3 regions of the Priestia sp. FSL R5-0597 genome follow, and region 3 is predicted to be linked to each of the others. Evidence: riboswitches for the same ligand, from Rfam matches in the RefSeq annotation. Region 3 holds a riboswitch; each other region holds the start of a gene.
The links. Region 3 has a riboswitch for S-adenosylmethionine ahead of MKX72_RS24880 (phosphoadenylyl-sulfate reductase). Riboswitches for the same ligand answer to the same signal wherever they lie in the genome.
Positions count from the first base shown of each region.

Region 1: another riboswitch for S-adenosylmethionine. It lies ahead of MKX72_RS06110 (hypothetical protein); the one in region 3 lies ahead of MKX72_RS24880 (phosphoadenylyl-sulfate reductase).
Region 2: another riboswitch for S-adenosylmethionine. It lies ahead of MKX72_RS27095 (5-methyltetrahydropteroyltriglutamate--homocysteine S-methyltransferase); the one in region 3 lies ahead of MKX72_RS24880 (phosphoadenylyl-sulfate reductase).

Region 1 covers NZ_JBBOUZ010000001.1:1,201,164-1,211,733, reverse strand. Annotated here, with positions in the region: gene MKX72_RS06155 (LytR/AlgR family response regulator transcription factor) at 1-285, shown strand, start outside; gene MKX72_RS06150 (sensor histidine kinase) at 303-1,253, shown strand; gene MKX72_RS06145 (NCS2 family permease) at 1,473-2,774, shown strand; gene MKX72_RS06140 (hypothetical protein) at 2,808-3,002, opposite strand; gene MKX72_RS06135 (MFS transporter) at 3,178-4,347, shown strand; gene MKX72_RS06130 (GNAT family N-acetyltransferase) at 4,604-5,050, opposite strand; gene MKX72_RS06125 (CotG/ExsB N-terminal domain-containing protein) at 5,164-5,547, shown strand; gene MKX72_RS06120 (VOC family protein) at 5,695-6,492, shown strand; gene MKX72_RS06115 (M20/M25/M40 family metallo-hydrolase) at 6,511-8,124, opposite strand; gene MKX72_RS06110 (hypothetical protein) at 8,591-8,833, opposite strand; SAM riboswitch class I at 8,902-9,003, opposite strand; gene MKX72_RS06105 (amidohydrolase) at 9,067-10,221, opposite strand; gene MKX72_RS06100 (GNAT family N-acetyltransferase) at 10,269-10,570, opposite strand, start outside.
Region 2 covers NZ_JBBOUZ010000002.1:74,422-84,991, reverse strand. Annotated here, with positions in the region: gene MKX72_RS27135 (FtsK/SpoIIIE domain-containing protein) at 1-811, opposite strand, end outside; gene MKX72_RS27130 (hypothetical protein) at 824-1,123, opposite strand; gene MKX72_RS27125 (MerR family transcriptional regulator) at 1,799-2,038, shown strand; gene MKX72_RS27120 (alpha/beta-type small acid-soluble spore protein) at 2,673-2,882, opposite strand; gene MKX72_RS27115 (Alp7A family actin-like protein) at 3,411-4,595, shown strand; gene MKX72_RS27110 (hypothetical protein) at 4,613-4,990, shown strand; gene MKX72_RS27105 (STAS domain-containing protein) at 5,366-6,202, shown strand; gene MKX72_RS27100 (hypothetical protein) at 6,402-6,734, shown strand; SAM riboswitch class I at 7,223-7,323, shown strand; gene MKX72_RS27095 (5-methyltetrahydropteroyltriglutamate--homocysteine S-methyltransferase) at 7,405-8,532, shown strand; gene MKX72_RS27090 (alpha/beta-type small acid-soluble spore protein) at 8,668-8,877, opposite strand; gene MKX72_RS27085 (Rpn family recombination-promoting nuclease/putative transposase) at 9,102-9,968, opposite strand.
Region 3 covers NZ_JBBOUZ010000001.1:4,709,852-4,720,421, reverse strand. Annotated here, with positions in the region: gene MKX72_RS24925 (Na(+)/H(+) antiporter subunit C) at 1-258, opposite strand, end outside; gene MKX72_RS24920 (Na(+)/H(+) antiporter subunit B) at 258-680, opposite strand; gene MKX72_RS24915 (Na+/H+ antiporter subunit A) at 677-3,082, opposite strand; gene MKX72_RS24910 (hypothetical protein) at 3,297-3,545, shown strand; gene MKX72_RS24905 (glucose-6-phosphate isomerase) at 3,791-5,140, shown strand; gene MKX72_RS24900 (YugN-like family protein) at 5,241-5,645, shown strand; gene MKX72_RS24895 (potassium channel family protein) at 5,655-6,443, opposite strand; gene MKX72_RS24890 (VOC family protein) at 6,511-6,894, opposite strand; gene cdaS (sporulation-specific diadenylate cyclase CdaS) at 6,992-7,618, opposite strand; SAM riboswitch class I at 7,932-8,034, shown strand; gene MKX72_RS24880 (phosphoadenylyl-sulfate reductase) at 8,289-9,002, shown strand; gene MKX72_RS24875 (inorganic phosphate transporter) at 9,022-10,101, shown strand; gene sat (sulfate adenylyltransferase) at 10,154-10,570, shown strand, end outside.

The DNA.
Region 1 (10,570 bases), 3.5 Mb from region 3:
CTGAACAAACAAGATATTATATTTGCAGAACGAACGGGTCGCTCTACCACCATCATAACGAGAAATGGAGAATTTAGTACCTATCAATCATTAAACGAAATTGAAAAAGAATTAACCGCGAGTCATTTTCTAAGGTCTCATCGAGCTTTTATTATCAACATTTCCTATATTCAAAATTTCTCCCTGTATACTAAGCACTCATACTCCGTGATGTTTCAAAGCACCGAAAAAACAGCTTTAATCACGAAAACAAATTTAGACATCTTGCAAAAAGAATACTTTTAAAGGAGGGACTATCTAAAATGAAACTATTTTACACACTAGTTTTACTAACTGTTTTCGTGCTCCTCTTTTTTAAAGACCTGCCTGTTAGTTTACATCTCCTACTTAGTTCTTTTATAATTGGTTCATTTTTTATATGGAGAAAGAAATATCAAACGGCTCCTTCACTAACGATAAAAAAAGCAATCGTGCTGACGTCTTTTTTCCTGCTTTTATTTAGCCTATCTTCACCTCTTAGTATTGGCCTAACCGTTATCGCAATGATTGGTTACATGACCGACATGTTTTCGTCTTATCAACAATACATATTCGTAACCAACCGGGAAAGCAGTGCTTCACGTGAAATTCAAAAAAACAATGAGCTTTTTCAAGCGTTAAGAGCTGAAAGACATGATTTTATTAAACATGTCAGCGCCGTATCCTATCTTCTAGAAACAAACCAAAGACAGCAGGCACAAGAGTATATTCAAGATTACGTTGAAGCTTTGAATGATACCCATTCATATATTCAAGGTGAACATTCGCACGTTGCTTCTGTTGTACATCAAAGCAAGAATCAAGCACATACGTGGGGAATACATATGAATGTTCAATTAGATTCACCGTTATCACAGCTGCCTTTAAAGCACCTTGACCAAATGAATCTCATCATGAATTTACTGCATAATGCTTTAGAAGCCGCTCATTCTTCTGAGAAAAAAGAGATAACCGTTTCGAGTATGATTCGAAGTGGCATTTACATTTTAGAAGTCAGCAATTCTACGGCTCCTTTATCACGAGAGCGTCAAGATCACTTGTTTACTTCTTTTCATGTGACAGAAAAGAAAGAACGCCACGAAGGCCTTGGCACGTGGATCATTTCTGAACTTGTTTCCAACTACCACGGACGCTTGGAATATACCTATCACGATTTAACTCTTTCCATTAAAATAAAATTTCCGATAGTCGTTTCCTCAAAACAAGCAACATAGCCGCTATAGCCTAAGCGGCTTTTTTTCGTATGAGCCTCTTCTATACGCGCACACTATAAAAAGCACCGAAAAAAAGAAATATTTCACACTTGTTTTAGCTCTTTTATCGTCACTTTTTTAGTTTTTGATTTTTTATATGCAAATCTATTGCATTTCAAGTAAAAAACGAATATTATATATCATGTTGCTTTTAATGTTCGTTATTTTTGGAGGTTACTTATGTTTAAGTTAAAAGAATATAACACGGATGCTAAAACGGAGATTTTAGCTGGTATTACAACGTTTTTAACCATGATTTATATCGTCATTGTGAACCCAGTTATTTTGTCCAGCGCCGGCGTTCCTTTTGATCAAGTATTTACAGCTACTATTATTTCAGCAGTCGTAGCTACGCTATGGATGGCTCTTGCAGCTAACTATCCAATCGCTATTGCTCCCGGTATGGGAATGAACGCATACTTTGCTGCTTTAGTTGTTGGTTCAAATGGAAGTATCGACTATGCTACTGCTTTTTCAGCTGTATTCGTAGCGGGTATTATCTTTATCATCCTATCGTTAACATCGTTTCGTGAAAAATTAATTGAAGCTATTCCAAACAATTTAAAGCACGCGATCAGTGCTGGTATCGGTTTATTTATTGCTTTTATCGGGCTTCGTTCAGCCGGTATTATTGTTGCAAATAAATCAAATTTAATTGGACTTGGTGATTTGCAGTCTGAGAAAGTAGTTTTAACACTGATTGGACTTGCGATTACAATCATTTTATATACGCTAAATGTAAACGGCGCTTTATTCTTCGGTATGATTATTACCGGATTAATTGCTTTCTTTAGAGGACAGCTTTCATTTGATAAAGGTTTGTTTGCTTCCCCTCACCTTCCAGATGGCTTAATGATTTCAAATCCTTTTGCTGCTTTTGGAGATGTTATTCATCATGATTTGTACACAGTTGTTTTTTCTTTCTTACTTGTGACGATTTTTGATACAACAGGTACAATGGTAGGCGTAGCTCAACAGGCCGGTCTTATGAAAGGTAATAAGATGCCTCGCGTGCGTCAAGCATTGCTTGCTGACTCCTTTGGTACAACGATTGGCGCTTTATTTGGTACAAGCCCAACAACCGCTTACGTTGAATCTTCATCTGGTGTAGCAGCAGGCGGACGTACAGGTCTAACGGGCGTGACGGTAGCCATTCTATTTATCGTGGCAGCATTCTTTAGCCCGGTTGTAAGCTCGGTTTCTGGCGTAGCAGCTATTACTTCACCTGCATTAATTATTGTCGGAAGCTTGATGATGGGTGCTGTAGCTAAAATTAATTGGAATGACTTTGATGAAGCGTTCCCTGCCTTTTTAGTTGTTCTAGCGATGCCTCTTACATCAAGTATTGCAACAGGAATTGCGCTTGGCTTCATTTCTTATCCGTTAATGAAGCTGGTAAAAGGAAAAGGCAAACAAGTTCATCCGCTTGTGTATGTCTTTGCTGTTTTATTTCTCTATCAGCTCATCTTTTTACCGCATTAAAAAAGCTTGGAGATTTCTCTCCAAGCTTTTTTTTTATTGAAAGTGATTGTTATTTTCTTTTGTTTGATAAAGGTAATTTTCCACATAGATTTGTTCTGCATCAGAAGCATTCTTTATCCCTTCTTCTGGATTTAGCTCGACACTTCTCTTTTTAGCTATATAATCCACTAGCGCCCCAAATCCTAAAAGACCGCCTATAATCCCAGCAAATACAATCCATATTGGCAATTGCTTCACGTCCCTTTTCTTTTAATTGTATCAGCTTCAGCGCAACAGGTAAATATTAACATGTTTTCTTCACTTATAAATAAAGCGCTTTTTACCAAATATACGTAAAAAACGTCTTTGTATTTGGTATACTAAACTCACGGCATGTTCTACAGAGAAAGGGGCTTAATTGCATATGAACAAACAGCTTGGAACGTTAATGTTTGTTATTTTTATGGTATTTGTCGGCTTTGGCGTGATCATCCCCATCGTACCTGAAGTTATTCGTGCCACGGGTGCAAGCACGGTCAATTTAGGGATACTAATGGCTAGCTATTCGATCGCATCTTTTATTACCGCACCTTTTTGGGGGAAGCTTTCCGATATAAAAGGCCGCCGTCCCATCTTACTTTGGGGCTTACTTGGCTTTAGCGCAAGCTTTTTTCTTTTTTCGGTGGCAGAAAACTCTTTGACTCTGATGTATACGTCACGCATCATCGGAGGTTTGTTTGCAGGAGCTGTTATTCCTTGTGCTTTTGCATACGCTTCTGATAGTACAGATGAAGAAAACCGCACGAAAGCAATGGGACTGTTAGGGATGTCAATTGGCTTAGGCTTTATTTTTGGACCGGCATTAGGCGGTGTCCTTTCGTCTTTCGGCTTGTTTGTTCCCTTCGTTATCTCTGGTATCTTGTCACTGATTATGACAGCGTTCTCATTCTTTACGTTAAAAGAATCGTTACGAAAAGAACCTGCTGCCAAAATACAGACATCCAGATGGCATGACTTCACGTCAGATTTTCAAGGAGCTATGAAGTATTTATATGTTCTTTCATTTTTAGCTACTTTTACGCTCGCTGGTTTAGAAGCTACTTTTCAATTTTTTCAAATAGCGAAAATCAATGCTACTCCCACGACAATCGGATGGATGTTTATGGCGAGCGGTTTAACTCAAGCCCTGATTCAAGGCGGTGTACTGCAGCGATTTAAAAAAGGAAATGAAAAAAAACTGATGGCTATTGGCTTATTGGTTTCAGCAATAGGATTTACGTCTATTTTGTTATCTTCTAGTGCCGTTAATGCTACCTTATTTCTGTGCATATTTACAGCAGGAAATGCCCTTATTCGTCCTTGTGTCCTCTCATTAATTACGATGAGAACCAAAGTAGGATATGGCTCTGCTTCAGGGTTAACTGCCTCAATGGATAGCTTAGGGCGTATTTTTGGCCCTCTGCTTGGTGCATTTGCCTTTAAACTCAATATGACGCTGCCTTTTATTATCGGAGCAGTTGTCACTTTAGCTGCTTTACTGCTGATTCAGCGTCATACAGCTCTAGATTATTCTGAGCAAACACTATCATCATAGAGGCTGAAACAAAAGTATTTTAGCTGAAGGAAGATCCGAACGATGAATCGAGATTCTTGATGGAGAATCCAACGCGTTCGGATTTTTTTATTGCTATGGTAAACGTAAGTTTCATGTATGTAGGTACTTCTAGCTGGTGATTGGAGGGCAAGGCGAAGACTCCTGCGGAAAGCGAAGCCTTGTAGGGAAATCAACAGCCGATTCCTACTAGCTCATGTAGCCAATTTGTTAGTCTTTGGATTAATCTAGCTATGTCTCAATCTCTTTTCATCGTTACTAACACAAGATTATCCGCAGCTGCAGTGTGTTTTATAATTGAAAACCGATGAGCTTCGTATAGCTTAATCGCAGGTGTATTTTTTTCGGCTGTGGAAACCATACACTCACATTCTGAATATCTTTGAAGTACATATGTTAAAAGACGGCTTCCGATTCCTTTTCGAAAGTAACGAGGACGCACAACAAGGCGGCAAATCGTTAATCGCTCATTTTCTTTTTCAAACGACAGCACGCCTGCTAGCTTACCTTCAATTATTTCTCCGATAAACACTTCCTTGCTTTTCATAACATCTTCTTTGCTTTCTGTAAGCTGAGGAATATCTGAAAAGCTAATGAGCCTTGCTTCTTCTTGATAAGCTTCTACTTGCACAGCTACTATTTGAAGAGCGATATCCACTCTTTGATGTTCGAGGATTTGAAGCATGAAAACCACTCCATTTCTTTCACAAATTTAGACAAATTCCATGTTTTCACTATATCCAAACACCTTCCTTGTACATATTGTATTATGTACCGAATTAGCCAGGAGGTGTTTATATGCATATCACTGCTGAAAGAATTAGAGAAGCAACAGAAGCACTTGCTTCTACTGAGCTTGAAACATTTATGTACCAAGAGCCAACTGCTCTTCACAGACGTTCTCGTCGTCGTTCTACTCGTCGTTCTACTCGTCGTTCTACTCGCCGTTCTACTCGCCGCACTACTCGTCGCACTACTCGTCGCACTACTCGCCGCACTACTCGCCGCACTACTCGTCGCACTACTCGCCGTTCTACTCGTCGCACTACTCGCCGTTCTACTCGCTGCACTACTCGCCGTTCTAGCCGTCGCCGCTGTCGCTGCGGTTCACCTTGCTGCTCATATCCATGGTTTAATAAATCATTTGGCTGCTGCTTTAAAGGTCATGGCTGCCGTCGCTAACTAACTCTAAAGCAAGCCGAGTCTAAAACATACGCGGCTTGCTTTTTTAAAGATTTTTATTTTACATAATCATTCGTTTTACTCTTCTTAAAAAAGAAAACAAAGTATAATAGTGGGAAAGAATCTCTCTTAAAAGGAGGCCTACCCATGCACTTATCTTTTGATCATCTTGTTCATTTTTCACCTGATCCTATTAAAGCTCAGAAAGAACTAAACGAATACGGAATCAATGTTATTAAAGGCGGTACCCATGAAAAATGGGGCACTTTTAACACGTTGGCTTATTTTCACCTGAGCTATATTGAGTGGCTTGGGCTTACAGATATCGCATTAGCTCAAACAGTTACAGATAATGATCTTATTCAGCAGCTTGTTAACGAACATACGCCGTTTGGTCATTTTGGGCGATTCGCCCTTCGTACAGATGATATGGATTTGCTCATAACCGAGCTGAAAGACAAGGGCTACACTGTAAAAGGCCCTGTAGCGGGGTCTCGTCAAACTAATGATGGAGAAAGACTTCAATGGCAAATGTGTTTTATTGAAGATGACCATGATGCCCTTCCTTTTCCTTTCTTTATTGAGTGGGGTGAACCAGAAGAAAAACGCAAGCCAAAGCTAGCTGCTCTTTCTTCCCATCAAGCCGGTCAGCTGCAGCTAAAAAACATTTACTGTGCTGTACATAACCTTGAAGAATCCATCAGCAAATGGACAAAACTGCTGGACGTTCAGGCTGGCGAAAGCTACAAAGACTCTTTACTTGATGCACGTTGTCAAAAACTATATGTCAATGAAGGAAACCTTATTTTTTGCAGCGGAACACAAGGTGTTGTCCATGATACATTAAAAAAAGTTGGAGAGCGTCCATTTTTGGTTGAATTGGATCACGCTCTAACACCGCAACAAATTACCGTACAAGGAGCTTCTTTTAAATTCAACAAATAAACATCCGCGGGCGGATGTTTATTTCTGTGCTTCTTTTATAGCTTGATAAATGAAGTGAGGCAAAATTTCAAAGGAATACTGAACGTCTAATCTTTCGGTCCATTGATGCGCATCTCTTCCCAGCGGTCCAATGTTCAGCACCGGCATCTTCAGCTCCTCTAGCTCTTCTAGCGGGATATGATATCCTTTATTCCATAGAGGCATATTGGCTACTAACGTGTTAAATGTATGAAGCGGATGCTGCAGGCTGGCATAGCTTAAATCCGAAATTCCACCAAAATAACTTTGTTCAACTAGCTCCACTTGGAATTGCTCTTTGGCAGTTGCCTGTACGTTTGACAAAATCTTTTGTACAAAGAGATCATCATGTGAACAAACGGCCGGGTAAAAAGGCGGCGTAAAAAATAAGACTATCATCGGAGCTGCTTCTTTACATAAACCAGCTAAAGAGTTTACTAATTTAATGGTTTTATTTCTGTCATCATCTTCTTGTGCCAAAAGTGCCGCTTCCATTTCTTGCACATATTTTTCACCGTGCTGTTTGACTGCATGAGTATAAAGTTCTTCATACGTCCATACGTTCACGTCAAGGGATGAACCCTCCATTCCCACAGCGTACTGCCAAGCAGCTTTATTATAATGTTTTTTTACATTCAAAGCCGCTTTGTCAGCCGATTTCAACAGCAGATCTGTTACTTCTTTAAGAGAGCGGTTTAACATAAATAAATTAAATAATACAACGGCAGAGTGCGGAACTTGAACGGAATACTCTTCTTTTAAATCTTTTTGTATCAGCACAGTAGGAGGTGGACTCGTTTCATCTCTTACTTTTTCGCAAAAATCAACGTTTAGTTCTATTTCTGTTGTTAAATAAGAAGCTAGTAAATTAGCATTCAAACCAGCTAGCGGTTCCCCTACATGAGTTTCTTTTCCATAACACAAAAAGCTTGGCATGATCTTGCCAATCGATCCTGAGTACACATAGTTCGTTTGATCACCAGGATAGCGGCTGAACACTGGTTCTGCATTTAGCATGAGAGAAAAATCCAGCTGATGTTTGCACGCAAGTTCTAAAAGAACAGGCACTGCTTTTCTCATTCCGAGCGAATTTACTTCTTCATCCGGTACCGACAGAAGCAGGATGTTTCCGTCAAACTCTCCGTTGCATGCTCGTTCAATCATACTGATATGCAGAGCAATACCTGCTTTCATGTCCATCGTTCCTCGGCCAAAAAGCCAGTCTCCTTTTATCATATCTTTTTGTACGTGCGCCGGAACTTGTTCCATATCATTATAAAAAGTAATCGTTAACGTATCAGCGTGAAAAGCATCCTTTTTCCACTGTCCATAATCTTGTACATCCACTACGTCGTAATGACTGACTAATACAACTGTTTTATTCGTATTTTTCCCTTCAACAAAAGCTGTGACAATCGATCGCCCGTCTCCTGTTGAATGAAGCTCAACTTGCTCGTTTTTTTGAAAGTAAGGCAGCTTCAATAAATACGACGCTATCGATTCAGCCATTTCCACTTCTGCCATCGTTCCTGTCACGCTAGGTATAGAAACCAATTCGCTTACAAGCTTCTTTAACTGTTCTTTTGTTTGATACAAAGATGTTTTGTTCGACATACCCTTCATCTCTTTCCTTTTTCTAAATTTTCCATCAAACAAAACGATTCGTCAATCCCTTTGACAGAGACCCTTTCATTCTATCCCTATGTATCATAGTATGCGCTTCCTTGACGCACATGATAAAAAAAGAGTGCGCGGCTAGGGCTAGCACCGCACACTCTTTTTTTTACTTTTCGTCATCTTCTAAAAAGTCTAGGATACGATCAATAAGCTGTTCGCTTCCTGCATCGTTTCCATGTTCAAGAGACATTTCCATTTCAATGCTCCTTTCATAAAATATTCTTGTTTTATAACATACCACAATTCATTTCGAATGTAACCTTTAATTTGTGTAAAAATTTCGACAATTTATGATTAATTTTGAAACCTAGTGAGTAATGATTATACCCACCAGATTCTTCAATTGTCAAAAAACATGCTTTCTATTTAAAAACACTTTAAAAATAGAGGCGCGAGCAGACTTCTATAAAAGACAGCCTACTCGCTCAAGCTTGGAACAGCATGATGAATAAATTTCTAGTTCATTTGCTTTTTGTACATCTTTAATATCTATGCCTACAGCATATGTACGAACATGGTTTTCGACCACAATTTCATAAAATGTTTCTAATTCACGATAAGCTACTTGATAATGCTTTCCTAATAATTTTACGGCTTCCTTTAATGCTTTCTCTCCTGTATGTGCTGCAACTGCTGTATGACTCATAAAACCCTCTCCTTTTAGAAAAATAAAAAAAACTCATTTTGCTTTGATGCAAAATGAGTTTTTCACCCGTTTTATCACCCAAAGCACATGCTTTGCTGGTAGGAGCACCTTACATTCGTAGGTTGCTGTGGAGTCAAAGAGCCAGATCTCTCGTCCACTCGTGATAACTTTTTTAATTTAAAATTTATTTTATCAAACAATTCCATCCGCGTAAATAGAAAAATAAAAATATTTTAATTTTTGTGGTAATGGAATGAATTCAAAAAGTCAAAGCTTAGATTAGCAAAATAAGAAGCTGCTACAAGTAATGCCTCTTCATTTAATGAAAAAGAAGGATGGTGCCATTCATATTCTCCAGCCGTACCCATCCATACAAAAAATCCTGGTACACGCTGCTGATATACGGCAAAATCTTCTCCTCCAGGCGATTGTTCAGCTTCTACGACTTGATAACTAAGATTCTCTGCAGCGTTAATAACCAATTTTTCCAGCGTATCATCATTGTTTACTACAGGAAGATACGGATACCATTTAACGTCTACTGAAGCGCCGAAAGCTGCTCCAATCCCTTCAGCAGTTCGTTTCATAAGAGCCGGTATTTTTTCTCTCGCTTCTTCTTGAAAGGTACGCACCGTTCCTTCAAGCGTTACTTTGTCAGGAATGACGTTCCACGAGCTCCCTCCGTGGATTTGAGTTATGCTGACAACAACATTTTGAAATGGGCTGAGATTACGGCTGACAATGGTTTGTAAACTAGTAACAATTTGACCAGCAGCAGCAATCGGATCTACTGTTTTTTCTGGAATACCTGCGTGACCGCCTACTCCTTTGACGTCAATTTCAAAACGATCAACGCTTGCCATTAAAGGTCCCGATTTGACACCAATGGTTCCTACAGGAAGATTCGGTTTGTTATGCATTCCAAATATCGCTTCTACTCCTTCGAGCACACCTTTTTCAACGAGCATTTTTGCCCCAGAAGCCGTTTCTTCGGCCGGTTGAAAGATAAATCGAACCGTACCGCAAAGCTCCTGCTGACGCTCTTTGAGAAGAATGGCTGCTCCGATTATAGAAGCCGTATGAAAATCATGTCCGCATGCGTGCATAACACCGTTCACTTCAGAAGCAAATGGCAGATTGGTTTTTTCTTCAATTGGCAGCGCATCAATATCAGCTCGAATAGCGATAGTAGGTCCCGGCTTCCCTCCCACAATTTCCGCTACTGCTCCCACGTCTAAATGGAATGCATCCGCTATAGAAATATCGTAGTGCTTTAACCACTTTTTAATACGTTTAGTTGTTTCATATTCTTTCATTGAAAGCTCTGGAAACCGGTGCAGCTCACGGCGTATGTCTATTAGTGTATTTAGTAGTAATTGATCTGTCATATTTATCACTCTTTCACATTTCTTAATTTAGACCACTTCTCTATCTTTTACGACAAAGAGTGTACCTCATTGAATTTTTTATAAAGAAATACGGTCGTATAGCCTTGTGCAAGGTGCTTTTCTTTAGCTTGAACATATCCTTTTCGTTCATACATCTCAACTAACCAAGGATGTTCTTTTGCTGTTCCTAAAGACACACCTGGCGATTTAAACGTATTCTTTATTACCTCTTCCTCTACTAGATGAAGCAGCTTAGATCCAACGCCTTTCCTGGCAAACGACGGGTCCACTGCAAACCACCAAAAGTGCGGAACAGCAAACGGACCTGGATGTTCTCCCCAAGGCATTC
Region 2 (10,570 bases), on a different contig from region 3:
TAATCGTGTGAACACCTAGCGCACGGCCTTGACTGGCGAACTGTTGAATCATCTCTACAAGATCTGTTTCTCTCTTCACGATGGACATTTCATCAATTACCACAACGATACGAGGCAGTTTAAAAGGTAGCCTGCTGATATGAGTGACCCCATGTTCTAACAACAAATCGCCTCGTCGATACATTTCAGCTCGTAATAACGCAAAAGGTTTTCTCATATCCTTTGCCTCAAAACAAAGCGCATCTACATGCTCAATCCCGTGAAACAGCCCCAAATCAGCTCGTTTAAGATCCACTAACACTAAACGCAAGTCTTCAGGAGAGGCATATTTCACCCAAGTGGTGAGGATAACCCGCATAAGACTGCTTTTCCCGGCTCCAATTTCGCCAGAAATCAGTAAGGTTTCTAAATCGGCAAAATCCCATGAAACCGGGTTTCCATAGATATCTTGACCGATGCATACGGGAAGTTCCATTTTCTCAATATGAGGGTGAATGCCTTCATACCTATAATGGAGCATCTTAGGGAGGCTTTTGTGATGAACAGTAATACTAAAGTTTTTTAAGCTGCCATTTATTTCGATGTTGCTGCCTAATACTTGGCGTAACGCCCATCTCTTTTTATTTAAAAGGTCAGGATCAATGCCATTTAGTAAGGAAAAGGCGTACCGGGTGTACGTATGGTGGTTCTCGATTTGATGAATTTTTGGAAAGAGATAAGAGGTTCGGTCTCCTCGTTTCACTATCCGGTAAATCTCTGCCGTACGAAACGCTTTAATCAGTTGGCCACGCAGTTTTAGTTTTTCAAACATCCATATTCCTCCTCAAAACATAAAGGTCGCAAAAAAGTAAATCAACGCACTATAGAAGGTAACAGGCAGGATAAACCGCATCACTTTCGCAAACTGATTAACCAGATCTATGACACCCCATCGTTCTAATATTCGTTCGATAATAGCGATTCCTAAGACGATACCTCCTATGGTTAAAATAGTGGGGTCAAGCATGGCAAGTGGACTAAATGGGACAAAGGAATATGCCTTGAATGGACGAGGCTTTGTGGAAGGCTTAAAGAATGGTTGATGGAGGAAGTTTCGAAAACCAATATCATGTGTTTTTCTCATGCTGATACCTTCTTTCATTTGTTTAATTTTTTTGCGTTTTACATACCTATTTTTTCAGCTCAACCCATTCGGTCGCCCCCTTCGCCTCTTCGGCTCAGCTCCCTTACAGGTTCCCCAATTGGCTTCACTGGGCGTATACAGCTTGTATTAACGCGGTAGCGATACTGAACTAGCTACTGATTAGGTGATGAAGTTAAGATTCTTTAGATACTATGTAACTACTGCGGTAAGCTTGCCTGTCCAGTCGAAAAATAACAAAGAACCCTTACCGCAGTAGGTAAGGGGTAGCTAATTATGTAAGAAGGCAAGAGTTTTTATATGCTGATGCTTGTACTAGTCACGAACATTTAATACAGAAAGGACGAGAAGTTAAAAGCGTTTCAGAGGATGGATGGAACAGATCTGAGGATCATCAAAAATTAAAGGATAAGACTTCTTAAGCTTTAAAAAAAGAGCATGGATCCGTTCATAATTGCATTTAGCATGTCAGGTGTTATGACCAAGTTGTAGATGTTTTTATCATATACTGATACTGTAAAATTTAATTATTTGAAAATTTAGATATATTAACTAAATTCCCCACCTATAAGAATTGACGCATCGCGAACTTAGCCAAATAGTATAGAGGAGAGAAACTAATTGAATAAGGATTGTTCATATCGAGAAAAAAAAGTAATGACTATGAAAACTGTATCTGAAATGACTGGGCTTTCTGAAAGACAAATTCGTTATTATGAAGCTCAAAACCTTATCTTTCCTGAAAGGAATTCCTCGCTTATCCGTAGGTATTCTTTTTCTGATATTGAAGAGCTAATGGATATTGCAGAAAAAATAGAGGAGGGTGTTCTTACACGAGAAATTCGAGAGGATCTTGATAAGAAAAGAAAAACAACGAATAGAATCAATACTAGGTAAATAAAAGTTCATTATCTGTCCACTCAAACTACTTAAGTTGCTGTTAAAAAGATCGCATTGTCTAAAGTGGAGATCTTTAAATGTAAGCCAATTCGAAAAAATGGCGTATAGAGGAGAGGAGACAATAACATGAAATTATTTGTGAGTGAGGTTTTTAAAAATTGTTTATGTTCACTTGAATTTGTTTACCTTTATATGTTGCTTTCTTTTGTAGAATTACAAGTTGGTATTGTAAAATCGCTATCATTAAAGTAATTTTTCGCCCTAAAAGATGCATAATAAATGTATCTTTAAAGGTGTTTTTATTATACATTATTTTCATTTAAAATTACTATTTTCATAAATTGTATAAAAATAGGTTTTATTGTCTGTCAAGGTGGTATATGATGAGTACAGAGCTAAAGCAGACTTCAATGGTGTGTATGGCTACTGTAAATGGTTCAGGTTTAACGAAATAAACCGGGATACATAACGATAAGGTCTCACAAGGGCAAAGAAGTTATGTTCTACTGAAAAAGCCTCCATCGATATTGATGGAGGCTTTTCATATTATGCATGTGCCTTTTATTATTTAAATCATAGAAAAGAGAAGAAAGATGTTTCTTCTTCCTTTAGTCCCTATTATGAGACCATTTTAGAAGCGTCCGCCGCCAAGTTGTTGCTCAGCCATTTGTACCAGACGTTTTGTAATCTCTCCACCTACAGATCCGTTTGCACGAGCAGTTGCATCAGGACCTAGGTTAACACCAAACTCACTAGCAATTTCATATTTCATTTGGTCAATTGCTTGTTGAGCACCATATACTAATAATTCATTTGTGTTGCTATTTTTATTGTTTGCCATTTTATCCATCTCCTTTATTGGTTGTAACGTTAACATGTGTAAAAGGAGAATCAGTTATTCATAAAATGAAAAGAATTTTAAACTATCCTTACCTTATAAATTCGTATAGAAAAAGTGACTACTTGATAAGGAAAATTAAATCTCTTTGTTAAATGATATCTAATCGTTATAACTTCTAAAATAAAAAGCAAGCTAATCTATAAAAGGATAGGCTTTAAAGAAAGAGCTAAGATGACATTTAAAGACAAGATTCATTATATATTACCTTATTAAAGAATAAAGTTGCTTGTATTTCTAAGCGTAAAAAAAAAGACAAGTCAGTAGGTTTTGCAGTTGTTGTGTTGCTAATTTTCAGTAAGATAATGGTGGGACATCGTATTTAAATATAATCTCTACTTAATTCCTTCAATTGTTGATAGATGTAAGTTTTTGTAGATAATTAAATCGTTCTCACATCTTGAATATTTATCCTACATCAAGTACAATAAGTTGAATATAAGTTCAACTTAAAAGATGAGGTGTATAGAAATGAAAATTTCACGTTTTAATAAAGATTGCGGAAACTCTGTGGATATGAACATCATGGATGGATATTTATTTGATTTTCCAACGAATGTAGTTGAACTGCAAAAAGAAGCTGCAGATTCGTTTTTCACAGATGCTGTTACAGCTCCAGAAGAATTTAAAAAGCGTATTTTACTTTCCACAACTATTCAAGGAGAAGAGAAAGAGCGCTATTTCTTGGTCGGTGACATTGCAGCTAGTCAATTGCTGGCTAATAATCACATTAATAAATTACATAATAAAATTACAAGTCATATTCCATACATCACTTTTTTAGCTGCCATTGCGTATTACCATGCGTTACATGCTAAGGATAAAAAAGATAACACAATTGAAATTGACTACTTTTCTACGATGCTACCAATCTGGCTCCTTAAGAAAGAGAGTACATTTGGTGCAGCTCAAAAAGCGATGGCTAATCGTTTCTTAGGCGACCATACGTTTACGGTGCATACGCCTGGGTTTGAAAATACATTAAAAGTAGTAGTAGAAGAAAGTGCGTGCTTAAAAGAGGGAGAAAGTGCACGTTTTGCCTTAAAAAAAGACTTAACCCTTGAAGATCGTGAAGATGCAAATGAGTATGTAGAATGTGAAACCGTGATGGTGGACATTGGTGGTGGTTCCATTGATGTGGTTATTCTACCAGAAGGGTTGAAAGCTGCCAATAGTCGTGAATCATTCCAAAGCATTGAAGGCATTCCTTATTTAGCGCATATTGATAAATTACGTAAAGAAAAATTCCTAGAACTGTTTACAGACTTACGTGCCTTTGATCAATTTATTCTTGATAACTACAGTAAACAAAAGTTTGTATTAAAAAACGAAAACACAGGCGAATCCATTGATTTAACAAATACAATCAAGTCTTCTCTTCGAGAATATGTAGAGATCTTATTGGCTAAATTAAATGATGTTGCACCACCACCAGCGAACAAAGTGCGTAAATATGTGTACTGTGGAGGGGTAGCTCCTACTTTAGAAGTTGCTATCATGAATAGTATGCGTGAAAAAATTGGAGAAGAACGTACAGACAAGTACCATAAGGTTCCTCAAGATAGCCGTCACTTAAATTTATTTGGCTTAGAGATTCGTAGTATTGGTTACGTTCAGAAGAAGCAAGCAGCAGATAAGAAAGCCGTTAAATCCTAACAACGTAGGTGATAAGGATGTCAGAACGCCAAAATGCGTTTACCATTAAGACAAATCGATTGAGTGATGAAGTGTATAATCAACTGGCTACATATGCTAAATCGCGTAAGTTAGGAGATTATATTTCGTCTTTAATTCTACGTGATTTAGATGATTCATCTACTGGAAGAAAAGAAAGGGAAGATAAAAAAACCTACGAAATGTTTGAGCATATTAAGAATGAACTATCTGAATTAAAGGTATTAGCCCAAACAACGGGTTTTGTAGGAAGCAATACTTTTAAAGAAGAAGAGCCTTCAAAGGTTCCTCAACTGAACGAAGGAAAGATTGCCGATTTAGAAAATATATCTGGCTCATTAGACGATGATGACTTAGAAGAATATAGCGACTTTTAAAAAGGAGAACCACTAGAGCCATTCTAGTGGTTTTCTTTTTGTGGTTCACCTAAACCATGAGGAAACAGATACTAGCCTTTAACAATAATTAAGGTGAAATGTTTTATATAGAAACAATTATAAATTATAAATTTTACTTACTTTTTTTATATTTTATCATTCATATAAAAAGGCACCTAACAAACAGCAGGATTAATGGATTTCAGTTGAGAATAAACTAACCTCATTTTATTTTTTAACTTAAGCAATTCGTCTATAAAACTAAAGAGGTACCCCAGAAACGCTACCTCTCATGAATGTACCATATCTTAAAATAAGTATCCGTACGTTGAATAGTAGTTATGTTTTCTGTGATCAATAAAAGGGGAAAACGTTATGGATAAAATGACTCAAGAATTACATGATTTTTTATTACAACATGTGAATGAAATGGCTCAAGAGTGGTTAGATTCTCGAGAGATAGAAGAGAATTCTGTTTATACAGTTGATGCTTCTCCAAAGGTAACTGAATACCTTCGAGAACAAAATCACTATTTTACCCGTACAATAGTGAAGGTCCTAAAGGATGGATCTTTTAAAAATCTTAGTGGTTGGGCCCAAGAGATTGCAACCAAACAAGCTCGTTTAGGGAATCCTCTTTACCTGAGTATCCGTCATTTCAAAAAGTTTCGTGCTATTTTTCTTAACAAGGTTGAAGCATTTATAAGCCTCCATCAGTCTAGTATTGCACAACAAGATATTATTCTATGGAACAGAACCTTAAACGAAGCCTTTGATCGGATGATTGGACTCTTTACCATGTATTATGGACAAGTAGCAGAGGCGCAAGTATATGCTCAAAAAAAGCTAATTTCAGAACTTAGTACACCAGTCATTAGTATTTCAGATACAGTTGGTGTTCTTCCTATAATTGGTCAGATCGATGACTATAAGAGCAATGACTTTGCGGGAAAAATTATGATGCAGGCAAAAGACCTTGAATTGTCTTGCCTAATCATTGATTTATCAGGTGTACCTTCCATTGATACAATGATGACCAATGAATTGTTTCAAGTCGTAAACATGTTAGAATTGCTAGGAATCGATACAACGATTACAGGTATCCGTCCAGAAATCGCTTTAACAGCTGTTCAATTGGGTATAGACTTCAGTAAAATAAGAACCTATGGAAAACTAAAGGACGCAGTAAGTGACCTTTTGCATATAAGGTAAAAGAATTATAGCAGCAGGAAGACTACCAATGGAAGGTAGTCTTCTTATTATTGGATAGAAATAAAGACGGAATAGCTAGTAACTAAGCATCAATTGAAATTAGTAATTTAACTTATCAAAAGAAGGGTTTATTTTATTGTTATTGAATCTGTACAAGATGGTTTATCTCAAATCTCAATCCCAGAGAGGGGAAATGATAATGGCCATTGGAAGAGAACGAGCTGCAAGGAGTATTTTGGGTCAATCAGGATTGAGGAATAGGAATCTAGAAAACGCTATGCTTGATGAAAAAGATAAAAAATCTCGCACCTCAGATTTTGAAAAAGTTCCCACTCCTCGTCAGGGGTCTACTCGAACAGCAAGGATGGCAGAAGAATATAGGGCTGAATATAAAAGGGTAAAAAGAAGAGAGCAATTTTTGCAAGATACAATAGATTTATTAAACGATTGTAATAACAAGCAATCTGTTGAAGAGTTAAAGGAATTAATTAATTTAGCAAAAGAACGATTAACTATGTATAAAGGCAAATAGAAATTATTTCTTTTTTTATCAATGAAGTGCTGTAATATGAATACGTTCACATTCACATTGATGTGAGTGCATTTTTGCTAGGAGAGAGCAGCCAGTATATGATGGTTGCTCTTTTCGTATTTGCAAGAAGATGTGACTATATGAAAGATTGGTTTAGCGTATTCGCTCTAAGAAATGAATCAAAGAGAGAAATTAGAAGTGAGGAATAGCGCTCCTTGCAAAGTGCAATGAAGAGGCTAGGTATAATGGAGTCAGGTATTTTTTTAGTACAATTAGTGAAGATAAATAACAATTAGGTAATGGAGCCAAAATTCTTTAAATACTATGTAGCTATTGCGATAAGCTTTCCTGTCCAAACCAAAAACAAAGAAGAACCCTTACTGTAGTGGGTAATGAGATAAGAGATGTACTATTTCTGATTTTCCAATTTTTTGTTGACAAGCTAAGAAAACAAGTGTAATATTTCTTCTAGTTAAATAAATTGAATATTCTTATCTCGAGAGGTGGAGGGACTGGCCCTAGGAAGCCTCGGCAACAGACTGTTAAAGTACTGTGCCAATTCCAGTAGCAATTTGCTTGAAGATAAGAAGAGAACCCATAATGATTATTAACCTCTTCTTATTTTTAAGAAGAGGTTTTTTATTTTAAAAAGAAAGAAGGAGACAAACTCATGACAAAGACACTAGTGAAGGCTCCATTTAAAGCTGATCACGTAGGCAGCTTTTTACGCACAACTCCCCTTAAAGAAGCAAGAAAAGCGTATGCAAATGGTACAATTAATAAAGCCGATCTAAAATCTGTAGAGGATAAAGAAATTGAAAAGCTTGTCCAGAAGCAAATTGAAGTAGGTCTTAAATCTATCACGGACGGTGAATTTAGACGTTCTTGGTGGCATTTGGACTTCTTATCAGGCTTAGAAGGTGTAGAGCAGTTTGAGACAGAATATATCAGCCAATTCAAGGGTGCAAAAACCAAAAATAACGCGATTAAGGTAGTAGGTAAAGTAGACTTCAATCATCATTATATGGTAGAACATTTCACGTTTTTAAAAGAAGCTGTCGAACGCCATGGTGATGGAAGCCAAGTCGCTAAATTCTCACTTCCAAGCCCAAACATGTTATTTACTCGAATTCAAGAAGATACATATTACAATGGAAACAGAGATCAATTTTATCATGATACTGTGGCTGCTTATCAGAAAGCGATTCAAGTCTTTTACGACGCAGGCTGCCGTTATCTACAATTAGACGATACTTCGTGGATTGATTTTGTTTCTGAAGAACGCATCAATGCGGTTGTTGAGAAGCTGGGTATGGATGTAAAAGACATTATCAATACTAGAGTAAGTTGTTTAAATGATGCTATTTCTAAAAAGCCTGAAGATATGCTCATTACTATGCATATTTGCCGTGGAAACTTTAGATCTACTTATATCACAAGTGGTGGCTATGATACTATATCCGATGCAATCTTTGCTAACTTACATGTAGATGGGCTTTTTCTTGAATATGATGACAACCGTTCAGGAGATTTTGAACCATTAAAAAGCTTTACAGGTAACAATCAAACTGTTGTATTAGGGTTAGTAACATCTAAATTTCCTACACTAGAAGATACTGAGGTTATTAGGCAAAGAATCCAAGAAGCAAGTCAGTATGTTCCTCTAGCTAACTTGTCATTGAGTCCGCAATGTGGCTTTGCAAGTACAGAAGAAGGAAATGTATTAACAGAAGAGGAACAGTGGAATAAAATTAGTCACATAATTAAAATTGCTCAAGATGTCTGGGGAGCCAACTAAAAAGTGAGAATCGCTTTTTAATTTTACATAAGTAGCATTCTAGATGTGTTGAAATACGATAAATAGGCGGATCTTATAACGGAAAAAAGGAAGAATGAAGTTCATTCTTCCTTCAGCCATTATTATAAAGTTTTATTAGAAACGTCCGCCGCCAAGTTGTTGCTCAGCCATTTGTACCAGACGCTTAGTGATTTCGCCACCTACTGATCCGTTTGCACGTGCAGTTGTGTCAGCACCAAGGTTTACACCAAATTCGCTCGCAATTTCATACTTCATTTGATCGATTGCTTGTTCAGCACCATATACTAATAACTCGTTGTTGTTGCTGCTTTTGTTGTTTGCCATGTTGTGTCACCTCCTTGTTTCTTTTAAAGTTCCTATCTTAAAAGAAGTACATACATAGTAAATAATGGATGTATTATTTTCTTACGTGCTTCCTATACTATTTTTTAAAAACAAATGACACTGTAAAAAGTGGTATTAGATGTTTCATTTCCTTGTCATGAAAATCAATATTTGCCATGTTCGAAAAAAGAGCCGTACCTTTTAAGTACGGCTCTTTTTTCTATTTATTGATGACGAAGATTTTCGATTTCTTCTACAGAAAGACCTGTCAATTTACTGATTATTTTACTCGATATACCTTCTTGAATCATTCCAATGGCCATTAACTTTATAGCTTCTTCTTTTCCTTTCCTTTCAGCTCTTTTCAAAGCTGATTTCTCATCTAATAATGCTTTTCTTCGGGCTTCATAAGCTAATAATACTTCTGGATCTTGGCTTACGCGTTCCCACTCATCTATCGCTTTTTTTAGCACGTGATCTTCTTGCATTGCAATCTCCTCCAATACTTGAGTGATTTCTTCATCTTCCGATGCTTCAAGCAATAATAACCATCGTACAAGTTGATCTTCTCGTGGATCTACCTCTCTGTTACGCCATTTAATCAATAACTTAGGTAGTTCCATAAAATGAATTTCTATCATATCCGTTAAGAGTAATTTTTGTTCACGTTCGTATAACTGGAAGGTGGAATGATAATGATTAATATGAGATAAATAACGGAAATTTACAATATTGATGGTGATGGTTTTACAAAGCTCTCCGTAGTCCATACCTTCTTTCATTTGGCTGCTATACATCTTGGACCAATAATAGAGGGTTCGCTTTTCCATGTCATGTTTGTTATTAAGCTGAATCTCAATATTAACGCGGCTTCCATCTTCTAATTGTGCGTGTACGTCCAGAATGGAACGTTTATCTTCTTGGTTTTCTTTATTAAAATGCGGATCTAACAGCTGAACCGTTTGAATCTTCTTTTCGTCTGGAAAACGAAGCGCAGCATTTAAAAAGGCAGCTAGAATGGATTCATTTCCATGGGTGCCAAATAATGATTTAAATGCAAAGTCAACACGTAAATCTAATCGTTTTGTCATAATGCCCTCCGTCGTATTTATGGTTATTACCAATAGTATATCATGACTAGATTTCTTCTTCCTATAGTACACTTTGTACCCCCAGGTATGTACGCTAAAAAAAACTCAGTTAACCTTTCTCTTGCCCCAAGGTTTTATATAAGAAATAATGACTAAAAAAGCCAGAAGGATAAAGCTTATTGAAATACCCCAAAATAGCATTCTTCGACTCTGAAAATAAAGAGGGTTTTGGAAAGGATGTAAATCACTAGAAAGAATTTTGGGGAATAAATTATATACGACATTACCCGTAATTGATGACCCCAGGAGAATTGCAAGCATGTTACCTATCCATTTTGTCAGAACCCAATAATATTTTGTTAGGCCTCCCCAGTGAGTACGCAGAGCTAACCATATCCCTGTGAATAAAGAGGCTAATGCGCCAGGTATCGTTAGATAATGGTCAAAATAACTAATAAATAGTATTCCCACGTATATCTGCGATTGATCAGAAAAGAAAGTCATTGAACTTGTTACTAAGAGTTGTCCAAAAATGCCGCCAAAATAAATAATTACAGATAGAACGTGTATAATGAGCCACCATTGCTTACTTCTACGTGTTA
Region 3 (10,570 bases):
AAAAGAAGTGACGCCAAAGCTTATGACAATGGCAGTTAAAATGAGGGCTTGAGGTAAAGGATCTGTATAAGAAGAAGCCTTTTCTCCCAGAAGGGGAACACTCCCCCCTTTTAATCCGCCCATCGTTAAAATCAACAGGTGAACACCGTGGCTTAATAAGCCTGTTCCAATAATAATTCGCAGTAAACTGCGGGATAACATGAGATATACAGCGGCAGTGAATAGAATCCCTGCCACTACGGACATTAATATTTCCACTATTCACTCTCTCCAATCGTTTGAATAATGGTCATCGTAACACCAACAACTACTAGATATACGCCTAAATCAAACAGTACAACGGTAGCTAAAGATGTTTTCCCGAGAAGGGGAAGGTTAAAGTAGCTGTACGTGTGAGTGAGAAAGGGAACTTTGAAAATAAATGATCCCAGCCCGGTTAAAATAGCTAGCAGCAGACCGGAAGCCGCAACCTTCTTATAATCAAATGGGATGACTTTCGATACGGTTTTTATATCGAAAGCCAGCAGTAGTAATACAAGGGCAGCTGAGGTAGTAAGTCCCCCAACAAACCCTCCCCCGGGTGTATAATGACCTGCAAAGAAAAGATGAATGGCAAAAATGATAATAATGAACGTGACTACTTTCGTTGTGGTTTGTAGTATCAAATCATTTTTTTTCATTCTTCTTCCTCCTTTGTTAACCGAAGACGAATCATGCCATAGATAGCAAGAGCTGCTATACAAAGTACGGTAATTTCAAATAATGTATCAAATCCGCGGAAGTCCACAAGGATTACGTTCACCATGTTTTCGCCGCCTGCTTTTTCATAGCTGTTTTCAATAAAGTAATGTGAAATCGATTCAAATAGTTTTGTACTGTTTGCTGATATGCCAAGCAATGTAACGGTCGTTCCTACAAGAAGGGCAACCAGTAAATTTGGCAGTTGAAACTTCACCCTTACTTTTCGCTTCCGAAACTCCGGCAAGTAGTAGAAACATAGTAAAAACAGTGATACGGATACAGTCTCAATAACTAATTGAGTCAAAGCTAAGTCAGGAGCGCGGAATAATACGAAAAATAAAGAAAGCGTATACCCGACAACTCCCAGCGAAATAATGGCTGTGAGGCGTGATTTTGCCAATAAAGTTGTAATAGTAGCCGCAACCATTACAACTGCTAGTATGGCTTCATAAACGCCGATAGAAGCAGTATCTTTTAGATCAATCGCAAAGGCATTCTGAGAAAAGAGCGTTACGAGAAGTAAAATGCCTATGAAAGTAAAAATGATTAAAAGATAGTCTCTAATAAATCCTGTCATTAATGTTTTCATGATGCGCGTTGAGCCTTTTTCCATCCCTTTAATGCCATAATTATATCCGTTATTAAGCGTTAAAGAAGAAGGGAATCGTGTATAAATTTTTGACCACTTTTGAAGCGTCATAAACAACAAAATACCAAATGTGATGACCCCTAGCGTCATAAATAATTCTGGCGTAAAGCCGTGCCAAAATTTAATATGCACTTGATATTCTTTACCTTCAGCTAGCAGGCTAGGTGCGATAGAGGCCATTGTTGGCTCAATAAGGGTTGATTCTAATAAATTAGGAGCAAAGCCAAAAATAACAACCAATGATGCTAAAATAACCGGTGAAATCAGCATGCCTACTGGTGCTTCATGCGGCTTCTTCTCCAACTTTTCGGGCTGGTATTTGCCTGTAAAGGTTTTAAAGACAAGAATCATACTATAGACGAACGTAAAAATACTTCCCACCCAAGCGATGATAGGCAGCAAAATTCCCCACGTCTGCATGCTATACATATCCATTTTTGTCACGTTTACCATGCCTGTAAAAAACATCTCTTTACTTAAAAATCCGTTAAAGGGAGGGAGACCTGCCATTGAAAATCCCCCAATGATAGCAATGGTAAATGTGACAGGCATGAAGCTCATTAACCCGCCTAACTTTCTAATGTCACGCGTGCCTGTTTCATGATCGACAATGCCTACTACCATAAATAAGCTGCCTTTGAAGGTAGCGTGGTTAATCAAATGGAAAACTGCTGCAGTAAGAGCCACTAAGTAGATATTATCGTCTAAAAAATCATAGTGAATAGCTGCGCTACCTACTCCTATAAGTGACATAATCATCCCAAGCTGACTAATTGTTGAAAAAGCTAAAATCCCTTTCAAGTCTTGTTGCTTTACTGCTGAAAACGAGCCCCAAAACAGTGTAATTAGTCCTATGATTGAAATAACAAAAAACCAAGTGGCGCTTATAGCAAAAACAGGGCTGAGTCTTGCTAAAAGATAAATTCCCGCTTTTACCATTGTAGCTGAATGAAGGTATGCACTCACTGGGGTTGGAGCTTCCATTGCATCTGGCAGCCAAATATGAAAAGGAAACTGAGCAGATTTTGTAAAGGCCCCTAATAAAATGAGGACTAGAGCTGGAATAAATAGATGACTTGATGTAACCACATCTACGTTTGAGATAATTTCGCGTATGCTGAAAGTACCTGTCATGACGTATAAAAGTACAATTCCTGCTAATAGGGAAAGTCCTCCGAATACGGTAATGAGCATAGATTTTAAGGCTCCGTATTGAGATTTCTCTCGTTTGTACCAATAACCAATCAATAAAAAAGATGAAAGGCTTGTTAATTCCCAAAAGCTGTAAAGACTCATTAAGTTGTCTGATAATACAACTCCTAGCATAGATCCCATAAAAAGAAGCAAATAGACATAAAACGAATGCAGCGCTTCTTTTGTCTTAGAAAGATAATAAATGGAGTAAAGAATAACAAGTGTCCCAATTCCGGTGATTAACAGAGAAAATAGAAGACCGAGTCCATCCACATAAGCATCAAAGTTAATGCCCAGACTAGGTATCCATTTCATTGAATGTAGATATGTTTCCCCCTTAGAAACACCACTGATATATTGTGTGAAATAAATGAACAACACAAGTGGAAGAGGTAAAACGAACCACCCTGTATGAATACGCTGGAATTTCCTATACAGAAGCGGGACAAAAAAGGCTAATAAAAAAGGCGATAAAATCACCAAGTGCAACCACGACAAAAGACAAACCTCCTTGTGATATTCAATTCTGTAACCGATTATATAATAATTTAATTATGCATGCATCCATGCTAATTCTTAGTATCAGCAGAATTTTCAAGGCTTATTAAATAAATAGAAACTCGTCACAAAATCCATAAAAAAAACATAAAAAAATTTTTTTCGACGTATAAAAATCATGCGAAATTGTCACTCTAAGAGTGAGGTGATGGAAATGTATAGGAAACAAATAGCCATCAGTTTTCTCATTTTTACCGCACTATGTATGAGTGGATTTGTGCTAAATAATCACTTGGAAATGAAAGAAGAAAACAGGATGCTAATCACTTCTAAAAGTGAAGCTGAAAATTCCATATCAATAGACTCTTCCCTGTTAAAAGCCTCTTATAAACCGAGACAATATGTAAAGATAGGTGAAATGAACTATATTGCACCATCCGGTAAGCAAATAAAAAACGATTGAAGACCACTCTTTAGTCGTTTTTTATTTGCTTATTATTTGCGTCATCGTGCATGAATTCCGTTCTGTAATCAAAGAACATTAGTTGACTTCATAACGGAATTTATCGTTAAATAAAAGGGTACATACAATGATTGCAGTTTCAACAAACTATAATGATTGTGTCAAATTGTAAGTGGATTCACTTGAATTCAGCTAACAGTTTCGATAAAGTGGAAAATAAAGATATTTTAATGGAGGAACAGACTATGACACATGTTCGTTTTGATTATTCAAACGCGTTATCATTTTTTGGTGAACATGAACTTACATACTTACGTGATGCCGTGAAAGTAGCTCACCATTCAATTCATGAAAAAACAGGTGCTGGGAACGACTTTTTAGGATGGGTAGACCTTCCTACGGAGTATGACAAAGAAGAATTTGCACGCATTCAAAAAAGTGCAGAAAAAATTAAATCTGATTCAGATGTATTAATTGTTATTGGTATTGGAGGATCTTACTTAGGTGCTCGTGCTGCTATTGAAATGCTTCAGCATTCATTCTATAACACATTATCAAAAGAACAGCGTAAAACTCCGCAAGTTATTTTTGCTGGTAACAACATCAGCTCAACATACATGAAAGACTTAATGGATGTTTTACAAGATAAAGATTTCTCTATTAATGTTATTTCAAAATCTGGTACAACAACAGAACCGGCGATTGCTTTCCGTATCTTCCGTAAATTATTAGAAGAGAAATACGGCAAAGAAGAAGCACGCAAGCGTATTTATGCAACAACAGATAAAGCGCGCGGCGCATTAAAAACATTAGCGGACGAAGAAGGCTATGAAACATTTGTTATTCCAGATGATGTAGGCGGCCGTTATTCAGTATTAACAGCAGTTGGCTTATTGCCAATTGCCGCTGCAGGTCTTGATATCGAACAAATGATGAAAGGGGCAGCTGATGCTCAAGAAGCATTTTCATCATCAGAGCTAGAAGAAAACGCAGCTTATCAATATGCTGTAGCTCGTAATGTTCTTTATAATAAAGGAAAAACAATTGAAATGCTGATTAACTATGAGCCAGCTCTTCAATACTTTGCTGAGTGGTGGAAACAGTTATTTGGTGAAAGTGAAGGAAAAGACCAAAAAGGTATTTACCCTTCATCTGCTAACTTCTCAACGGATCTTCATTCTTTAGGTCAATATGTACAAGAAGGTCGTCGTGATATTTTTGAAACAATTGTACAAGTTCAAGATTCTCGTCATGAGCTAACAATTGAAGAAGATGCAGCGGACTTAGATGGACTAAATTACTTAGCTGGGGAAACAGTTGACTTTGTAAATAAAAAAGCGTTCCAAGGTACAATGCTTGCTCACACAGACGGAGGCGTTCCAAACTTAGTTGTAAACATTCCGGCGCTAGATGAGTATACGTTTGGATATGTTGTATACTTCTTCGAAAAAGCATGCGCAATCAGCGGCTATTTACTAGGAGTAAATCCGTTCGATCAGCCTGGAGTAGAAGCATATAAAGTAAATATGTTTGCTCTTCTTGGAAAACCTGGTTTTGAAGAGAAAAAAGCAGAATTAGAAAAGCGTTTGAAATAAATAAAAAGTTCACCTTCTTGTTAGAAGGTGAACTTTTTTGCTTTTGAGATAAAGGATAAAAAGCTGGAAAAAGGACATGTTAAAACAGAGGAGGGATAAGATGATTGAATTATCTTCAAGATTAGACGGCACATTATTCAAGCTTTATGAATTAGAAAAAACGCTTAAGCCGCTTGGGTATAACATTGGAGGAAATTGGGATTATGATCATGGTTCATTCGACTATAAGATGAACGATGAAGTCGGCTATCAGTTTTTACGTATCCCGTTTACAGCTACGAATGGAGAACTGGATTCTAAAGGAACAACCGTACAGATTGGTACGCCATTTTTACTTTCACATAAGTATCAAATTGGCCTAGATGACAATGTTCACAATGGAAACGTGGGTGCTTCATTTAATCAGTTTGCAGAACCCCAAGACGCAGACGCTTCATTTCCAGAAAAGTATATCAGCTTAGGAGAAGAGCTAATTAGAGAGGCAGAAGAGGCGCTGCTTCGGTAATTGAAGGGACTATTCTTTTCTTAAACTCTCTAATTTTTTTACAAAAATATGTTCGTACATGACCTGACTAATCAACTCGTTTGTTTTAATCATTTCATTTACCCCCAAATTTTGCGCATTTTGAATATGCTTTTTTGTTAACAGTTCAACGATGCTGTAAATAGAAGGGTTCAGTCCTTGCAGAGCGACTAGCGTAACAATAGTATTCATGTCTGCATATTCTTCTGTCTTATGCTGATCCGCAGTAATCAGCACTTTTTTTGCGTACCGAGCATTAGCAAGTTCTAATACCTCATAGTGAGAGGGACTTCCTTTAATAAAATGAACGCGATCACAGATCATGGGGTTTTTAGTCAAAGAGTCGTCGATAAGAACAATGTCTTCTTTATGAAATGCGTCGCGATAAGACTCTAACACGAGTTTGGCGCGCTCATTCCACCCCACAACGATGAAGTGATCTTTTCCATAAAACTTTAAATTTCCTTCCAGATAAGCGCTCTCAGCGGAAACAGCAATTTTAGAAAGCGTGACAAAATAAGTAGTAATAAATCCCGTTCCAATGAGGACTAAAATAATTGCAGCTAACCTTCCAATCGTAGTGGTGGGAGCAAAATCACCGTACCCTATAGTAGAGATTGTAATAATAACCCACCAAATTCCTTCAAACACATTCCCAAACGTTTGCGGCTCTAGGAAATGTATAAGCATGCCGAAAAGTAAAACAAGGCAGCCGATAATAAAAAGAAGCCGCACTAAAATAGAACGACGAAAAAGTCGAAATAATAGCCATTCCATCATAAAAATACCTCCAGTGATTAGTCATAGCCACAGTATGACCATTTTTCACTGAAGGTATAAGATATCTTTATCTTTTTACTTCGTAATATTCAATCCATTCTTTGTCTGGACCATAGAAAAATAAGTATCTTGCTCCATTTGGCAAAGTTACAATGTTTTCTTCCACAAATGAAACGCCTGCTGATTTTAAACGCTCAAACTCCTCTTCAATTCCATCTACTGCCAGCGCAAAATGATGAACTTTACCTTCATTAGGTAAGCTTGAGTTATACCCTTGAATTAACTCTACGATTACATTGCCTTCTAAACCTAGAAAAGCTAGCTTCAAAGACGGATCGGTATGTGGTAGTGTTTCGATGAGCTCTAATCCCACCTTTTGTGTATAGAACTCAATAGATTTTTCTATATCCTTTACTTGAACGCCTACATGTTCAAATTTTAAAATTGCCATATGCATCACCCGTATCTATAGTATGTAAAAACTATGAAATATATTAAAGAGAAAGGATATAGAAGTCAAGATAGGGCTGCTTATTAGGAAAGGGCTCTTAAATCATATTTTTGCTGGAGTGAATAGGGTAGAGGCTTCCATCAAGCGCAAACGAAATTTTGCCTGTTTCTTCAGATACAACTAAAATTAATGCATCCGATTTTTCTGACATTCCAATGGCTGCACGGTGACGTGTTCCCAATTTTTTGTTCGTTGAAATAATAGACGAGAGAGGTAAAACATTAGCAGCCGAAATAAGCTGATTATTTCTAATTAGGACAGCTCCGTCATGTAAGGGTGTCCCTGGATAGAACAGTGTCTCAACTAGCGTAGCGCTGACAGGAGCTTGAATAGGCATTCCTTTTTGAATAAGAGGATCAACATTTTGTTCCCGTTCAATGACAATTAAAGCGCCGTGACGTTTCTCAGAGAGGTTATGAATAGCTAGGGACAGAGCAGCGTATTCAAATGTATAAGGCGATAAGTAATGACGCAAGTAATAAGAGGCGGCCGTAGCTTGAACATCTTGAAATAACCTTCTCATCTCCTCAAAATCACATAGGATACAATGATCACTCGTGTCTAAATGTTTAATTAAATTAGAGGCTTCAGTTGAAATCTGCTGTAAATATGTTCGTACATTATTTTTAATTGTATCGTCTAATTGAAAGGGTTGTCTCTCCATCTTATATAGCTCCTATCTGTCAGTCAGTGTTATCTGTAATGTGTGCTAATGTGGGTGAATTATCCGTAAAGCTTATAAATCCGCTATTAATTTTATAGAGAGATTTTGCGTTTTATTTAGCAAGAGAACATCAAAAGTTGGAGAAAAAAGAAAGCGTTTTATAAACTGATATGTTCACATTTGGGTTAAATTTACATATGTTGTTTTAAATAAAAGTATAGATATTTCTGTGAATTTAAAGTATAGTTTTCTTATCGGATATATGATTTTTAATGTTGACAAATATTCTAAATATGCTAAAATTTTTAAAAAATGCTTATCAAGAGTGGTGGAGGGATCTGGCCCGCTGAACCCCGGCAACCTGCTTAGCAAGGTGCTAATTCCAGCAAAGTGTGTATCATTTTGAAAGATAAGGTGAAAATTTATTGCCTACCCAGTCTTTCAATACGGAAGACTTTTTATTTTGATATAGCGCAAGCGATAATTTGAGAAGGGAAACCAATGACTGTAAACCCCGACTTAAAACAAATTTTTGAACACGCCGAAGTAAAGTAAGAATTAAATAGTTTCGCTGACTAGACACACTAGAGGCGGTTTTATCCAATTCTAGTGGGTAAAACCGTCTTTTTTTATTGGATAACGCGGATAACTAAGAATTGGAGTGGAGAAAATGGCAGACTTATATACGTACGAAAACTGGAGCGATACATTTCCAGAGTTCGACAGTAAAGATGAAACAAAAGGAGCCCTTTCAGCATTGCAGTGGGCGTATGATACCTACGGAGATTCAATTATTTATGCGTCAAGCTTTGGGATCGAAGGAATCGTGTTAATTGATTTAATTTCAAAAGTGAAAAAAGACGCTGAAATTGTCTTTTTAGATACAGGCGTTCATTTTAAAGAAACATATGAAGTGATTGATGCAATTAAAGAACGCTTCCCTGATTTACGTATTCATATGAAAAAGCCGGATTTAACTCTTGCAGAACAAGCTGAAAAACATGGAGATGAGCTTTGGAAGAGTCAGCCTAACTTATGCTGTCAAATTCGAAAAATCATTCCGCTAAGAGAATCCCTTGCTCCTTATGATGCGTGGATTTCTGGTTTGAGACGCGAGCAGTCTGAGTCTCGTGCCAACACGAATTATTTTAATAAAGATGAGAAATTCAAGAAGGTGAAAGTTTGTCCGTTAATTCATTGGTCATGGAAAGAAATTTGGCGCTATGTGTATAAGCATGATTTGCCGTACAACAAACTTCATGATCAAGGCTACCCAAGTATCGGCTGTGAGCCCTGTACCGCACCTGCCTATAATGTAGACGATTTACGTTCAGGAAGATGGGCAGGTACACAAAAAGTTGAGTGCGGATTACACGAATCTTAAATACGAAAGAGCTGAATAAATGATGCTTTTATATGTTGCCTTTATCATTGCGCTTTTTTTTGCAATGAATATTGGGGCAAGCGGTGCAGCAGCTGCTATGGGCGTTTCATACGGCTCCGGTGCAATTAAAAAGCGAAGAGTGGCCCTGTTCATCTGTGCTGTAGGAATTGTGCTCGGAGCTGTTACCGGAGGCGGTGAGGTGGTAAAAACCATCAGTTCAGGTATCATACCTGAAAAACTGCTGTCAGTAGAATTAGTTATTATCATTCTGGCTGCTGCAACGCTGTCACTCTTTTTCGCGAATTTGATTGGTATCCCTCTATCAACAAGTGAAGTAACAGTTGGCTCAGTTGTTGGAGTAGGAGTAGCTTATCAATCTCTGTATGTAGAAAAACTTTTAATTGTCATGTCTTTTTGGATTATTGTTCCGCTAGTTTCATTTGTCATTGCTTTTTTGATTGGGAAAGTGATAAAACGCAGAGCGCATAAAAAAGAAGCAGAGGGAAAGTGGAAAAGAGTTTTAACGATTTTAGTTATAGCGACGGGATTCTTTGAAGCCTTCTCAGCTGGAATGAATAATGTGGCAAATGCTGTCGGTCCTCTAGTAGGAGCTGGGTTAATGGATGCTACAACGGGTGTCATAGCAGGAGGATTGGCGGTGGCACTCGGAGCTCTTTTACTAGGAGGCCGAGTTATTGAAACAAACGGAAAAAAAATTACTCGCTATTCTGTAGGGGAAGGCTGCATTATTTCAGGTACTGGTGCTTCTCTTGTTACAGCAGCTTCACTGTTTGGTTTGCCAGTACCGCTTACACAGGTCACTACGTCTTCTATTATTGGGATAGGCGCAGCGAAAACGGGATTTACGAAAGAACAGCGCGAAGTGGTCATTCAAATGTTAAAGGTTTGGGTGGTATCCCCTGTATTTTCACTCGTAATCTCATATGTTCTTGTGAAATTAGTACTTGAAAGCGACTTATATTCATTTGTGGTGCTAGCTAGTGGCTGCATTGCCACAGCAGGTGTTCTAAGCTTAGCTAGAACGACTAGAAGAAAAAGAGCAAGCTTGCAGTCGGAAAAAGAAAAAATGACTGCGTGATTCAATTGCTTTTTATTATATTGTGTTAATTACTTAAGGAGGATTTTACAAAATGACAACAATTCAAGCACACGGTGGAGAATTAATTAATTTATATCAACCAACATATGACTACACTTCACTAACAAAAGAAATTGAAGTAGACAACATGGCTCTAAGTGATTTAGAACTAATTGGGATTGGTGCTTACAGCCCAATTACGGGGTTTTTAGGAGAAAAAGATTATCAATCAGTTGTTGAAAATATGCGTCTAGCAGATGGAACTGTATGGAGTATTCCTATTACTCTTCCCGTAACAGAAGAGCAGGCTAAAGAATTAAACATTGGCGACAAAGTAAAACTAGTTCAAAGCGGTGTGACATATGGTGTTTTAGAAGTTTCTGAAGTATATACGCCAAATAAAGAAAAAGAAGCGGAAAATGTGTACCGCACAGCAGAACTTGCCCACCCTGGTGTGAAGAAAATGATG